Regions from separate parts of the Janthinobacterium leeuwenhoeki genome, predicted to be linked through region 2. Evidence: predicted binding sites of a transcription regulator. Region 2 holds the regulator's gene; the other holds the start of a gene.
What was found. Region 2 encodes FNR, which switches genes on or off when oxygen is low (the NO sensors DNR and NnrR bind a similar motif). Its sites were predicted from a motif close to TTGATNNNNATCAA; they were not measured.
Positions count from the first base shown of each region.

Region 1: the regulator FNR is predicted to act here: its motif matches at 975-988, upstream of ACQ4WS_RS11355 (universal stress protein).

Region 1 is NZ_JBNYXT010000011.1:1,721-3,922, forward strand. Features, by position in the region: gene ACQ4WS_RS11350 (MFS transporter) at 1-905, shown strand, start outside; gene ACQ4WS_RS11355 (universal stress protein) at 1,043-1,480, shown strand; gene mltA (murein transglycosylase A) at 1,517-2,202, opposite strand, start outside.
Region 2 is NZ_JBNYXT010000010.1:67,770-69,971, reverse strand. Features, by position in the region: gene ACQ4WS_RS11010 (response regulator) at 1-425, opposite strand, end outside; gene fnr (fumarate/nitrate reduction transcriptional regulator Fnr) at 666-1,424, shown strand; gene ACQ4WS_RS11000 (FixH family protein) at 1,428-1,952, opposite strand; gene ccoG (cytochrome c oxidase accessory protein CcoG) at 2,099-2,202, opposite strand, start outside.

The DNA of each region.
Region 1 (2,202 bases), on a different contig from region 2:
GGTTCATCATCGGCACGGGCTTCGTCGTCGGTGGCGGCGCCGAACAGGTGTTTCTGACTTTCCTGGTGGGCCGCGACGGCTTGATCGATGCGCAATCAAAATTTGCTGCCACCGAATCGGCTTCGCGCCTGATCGGCCCCGGCCTGGCCGGCGTGCTGGTGCAAGTCCTGTCGGCGCCCGTCGCTATCCTGTGCACGGCTTGCGGCTACTTGATTTCCGTCTTCAATCTGCGCGCCATGAGCGTACGCGATCCGCGTCCCGCACCATCCGACAAACACGCCTTGCGCGACATCGCCGACGGCTTGCTGTTTGTCTGGCGCGAACCACTGCTGCGCGCGCTGGCCTGGGGCGCCGGCATCTGGCACTTCCTGTTTTACGCCAGCATGGCCTTGACGGTGCTGTTCGCCACGCGCGACCTGGGCATGAGTCCTGGCGTGCTGGGCATGACGCAGATGCTGGGCGGCGCCGGCGTCTTGCTCAGCGCCTTCATCGTCAAACCGCTGACGCACCGCTATGGCGCCGGCCGCACGATCCTGATCGGCCTGGCATCGACCTCGCTCTGCTTTGCCCTGACGCCAACGATTCCCGCCGCGCTATTTGGCAGCGCGGCAGCCAGCGCCGTCGCTTATGCCGTGCTGATGTTCTTTTTCGATTGCGGCGTGATGCTGTTTTTTATTCCCTACCTGGGCCTGCGTCAGAAAGTCACGCCCGACCCCATGCTGGGCCGCATGACCTCGACCATGCGCTTCCTGACGGTAGCGACGGCGCCGCTGGGTGCGCTGGCCGCCGGTTGGGTGGCGGAACACTTTGGCGTGCGCAATGGCCTGGCCTGCATCGCGGCAGGCAGCATCCTGTTGACGGTCGCCATGGTGTGGGGCACGCCGCTGCGTAGCGTGCGCACCTGAAGCGATGAACGGGCATACACTGCTAAAAGATTGCCTTGGCGACACGATTTATGCCAAAGCCTGGAAGGTTTGATTTATATCAAGGTTTTAATTGATGTAAATCCATAAGCTGTCTTACATCACTTGAGGAGCACGCTATGTTTAACACCATCTTATTTCCCACCGACGGCTCGCCCTTGTCCGACAAAGCCGCCGAAACCGCCCTCGCCTTCGCCCAATTGAACAAAGCCAAGCTGGTCGCCATCAGCGTGGTGCAGCCCTTCCCGTTCTCGCCGATGGCCGACGGCGGCATCGTGCTCGACGCCAGCCTGTATGAACAGCAGATGCAGGAAGCCTCGCAACGCGCCATCGACAAGATCAGCGCAGCGGCGCGCGCCGTCGGCGTGCCCTTCGAAGGCGTGGTGGCCGTGTCACCCAGCCCGCACGACGAAATCGTCAATGCGGCACAGACCTACCATTGCGACATCATCCTGATGGCCTCGCACGGCCGCAAGGGCTTGAACAAGCTGTTCGTGGGCAGCGAAACGCAAAAAGTGCTGGCGCATACCCATCTGCCAGTGATGGTCTTGCGCTAAGCCAAACCACGGACCGCCCGGCGCAGCTCGCGCTCCCTAGCGCGCCGGCGCCTGCTTCGGCAGCAACACCCACACGGCGCCGCTCTGCTTCATGCGGCCCGCATTCTCGGCCGCTTCCGCGCCAAAGCCAAAGAAGTAATCGACACGGATGGGCCCGCGTATGGCGCCGCCCGTATCCTGCGCCATCACCAGGCGCTGCATGGGAATGTCGCTATTGGCTTGCGTGGTGGACAGGAACACGGGCGCGCCCAGCGGCAGGAAGCGCGAATCGATGGCCACCGAGCGCTGCGGCGTCAACGGCACGCCCAGCGCGCCCTTTGGCCCCACTTTCGGGTCGGGCAGACGCTCTTCCTTGAAGAAGACATAGCTGGGATTGGCGTTGAACAATTCATCCTTGCGCGTGGGGTGGCCGGCGATCCACGCCTTGATGCCCTGCGCGGACGCCTGGCTCAGGGTCAGCTCACCCTTGTCGACCAGGTAGCGGCCGATCGATTTATACGGATGGCCGTTCTGATCCGCATACGCCACGCGCACGGTTTCCTGCGTATCGGTCAGCTGCACGCGCCCGGAACCCTGCACTTGCAGGAAGAACGCCTCGACTTCGTCATCCACCCACAGCAATTCCTTGCCCGTCACAGACGTGGCGCGCTCGATGTCGGCGCGGGTCGCGTACGGTATCACCTTCTTGCCGACCAGCTTGCCGCGCAAGCGCATGTTTTTCA
Region 2 (2,202 bases):
ATCATGGGCTGGCGCGTGCGCAGCACGGTCTGGAAGTACTCGCGCTCGGCGACGTTGATGCCGATGCGCCCGGCCACCTGCGGCATGTCGGCCACGATGGCGCCATGCGCGTCGAGCACCAGCACGTCATCGAACAGCGCCAGCATAGAGCGGCGCGCATAATATTCGCGCAATTGGGCTGGCTGGGCGATCAGTTCCGGCGGCTGCTGCCTGGCCGTCAGCGTGACGATTTGCAGCAGCATGCCCAGCTTGTCGTCGAGTTCGGCAGCGGTGCGGCTGATCAGGGACGACTGCTGGCTCAGCAGTACTCGGGTGAAGTCGTCGCGCATGTGTTGCACCTGGATCATGGTGACCAGGGCGATCATGGCGATCGAGGTCAGGCTGGTGGCCAGCGCGACTTTTGCTTTAATGCCGAGAGGCTTCATGATTTCCTTTTCAGTACCGGGCGGCACAGGCGGCAGACGACGCTGTCAGGAATTTTCCTATCAAAACATTAACTTGGCAAGCGGCGCCGCGTAAATTGCCCTTCCCCGCAAGGGCTTTTGACGATGTTGCCATGTAATTAAAGTCAGAACGTCGTTTATTCAGCGCAATTGCGGTGAAATTGGCACACGGCAACCGTGTATGCAGTAAACTTGTTATTGCATTTTATAAAAGGTACCGACATGACTGAAGCGCTACTCACTCCCACCTTGCCTACAGTGAACGTGGAGGCGTTGCGTGCGCGATGTTCGACCTGCAGCATGCATCAATTGTGTCTGCCGATGGGCCTCGATGTGGGCGATATGGACAGGCTGGACCAGATCATCGGCCGCCGCCGCAAGATCGTGCGCGGCGCCTCGCTGTTCCGCATCGGCGACTCGTTCCAGAACCTGTATGCAATCCGCCTGGGGCACTTCAAGACATACCAGATCAATCCGGGCGGCGAAGAGCAGGTGACGGGTTTCCAGATGGCCGGCGAACTGCTGGGCATGGACGCCATCAGCGCCGACCGCCACCACTGCAATGCGGTGGCGCTGGAAGACAGCGAAGTGTGTGAAATTCCCTTTTCCAGCCTGGAACAGTTGCTGGGCAATATGCCGACCCTGCTGCGCCATTTCCACCGCATGATGAGCCAGGAAATCACGCGCGAGCAAAGCGTCATGCTCTTGCTGGGCAATATGCAGGCGACGCAGCGCTTTGCCGCCTTCATCGTCAACCTGGCCTCGCGCTATGAGGCGCGCGGTTATTCGGGCAGCAATTTCCAGTTGCGCATGTCGCGCGAGGAAATCGGCAACTACCTGGGCCTGACCATCGAAAGCGTCAGTCGCCTGCTGTCCAAATTCAAGAAGGAAGGCTGGCTGCGCGTCTCCAACCGCGAGATCGAAATCCTGCAGCCGGCCAAATTAAAAGCCATCACCGCCGGCACGGACGTTTGCAAATAAGACTTACAGTTCTTCATCCGCATGCAGCGCGATACTGCGCTGCAGCGGCCAGGTCCAGATGCCGGACAGGCGCCACTCGCGTTTGTCGTTTTCCACCAGCACTTGCCATCGGCTGCGCTCGAGCATCGGCAGCGCCACGCTAAAATTGCCGGCCGCATCGGGCTGCACCAGCAGCTTGATATCCTTTTCCGGCAGGGTCGCATGCGCCAGGTGCAGCTGCAACGGCCCCTGGTAAGCCTTGCCGAAGCTGTGCACGGAACCGGTCAGGCGCGCTGACGCCACGTCATACGACAAGCTGGTATCCATCGCCAGGTCGCTGGCGATCGTGTCGCGCTTCAAATCCTGGTTGATCGCCTTGCCCTGCTTGTAATAGTCGCCCACCACCAGCGCATCGGGCTGCGTAAACGCGATATAGCCCATGAAGCTGCCGACGACCACGGACAGGCCGGGGCCGATCATCAGCAACCATGGCCAGCGATGCTTGTACCACGGGGCAACGGGGGCTTGCAGCTTGAGACTGTCGGACATTTTGTTCTCCTTGGGGTCAGACCCTTTGGGTCTGACCCCAGCTTTTGCTTCTGGGTTGAAAATAAAGTAAAGCTAACGCATGTTTGATGCTACCCCTACGGCGAAATACCGGGGTCGGACCCAGAGGGTCCGACCCCGAATCAACATCACCGCGGCACGATGAATACCGCGCTTTCACGCACATGCAGCGACGGGTCGTCCAGCGAGTGCAATTCGATCGCAATCTTGTTCGAGCCTTTCTCGCCGACGC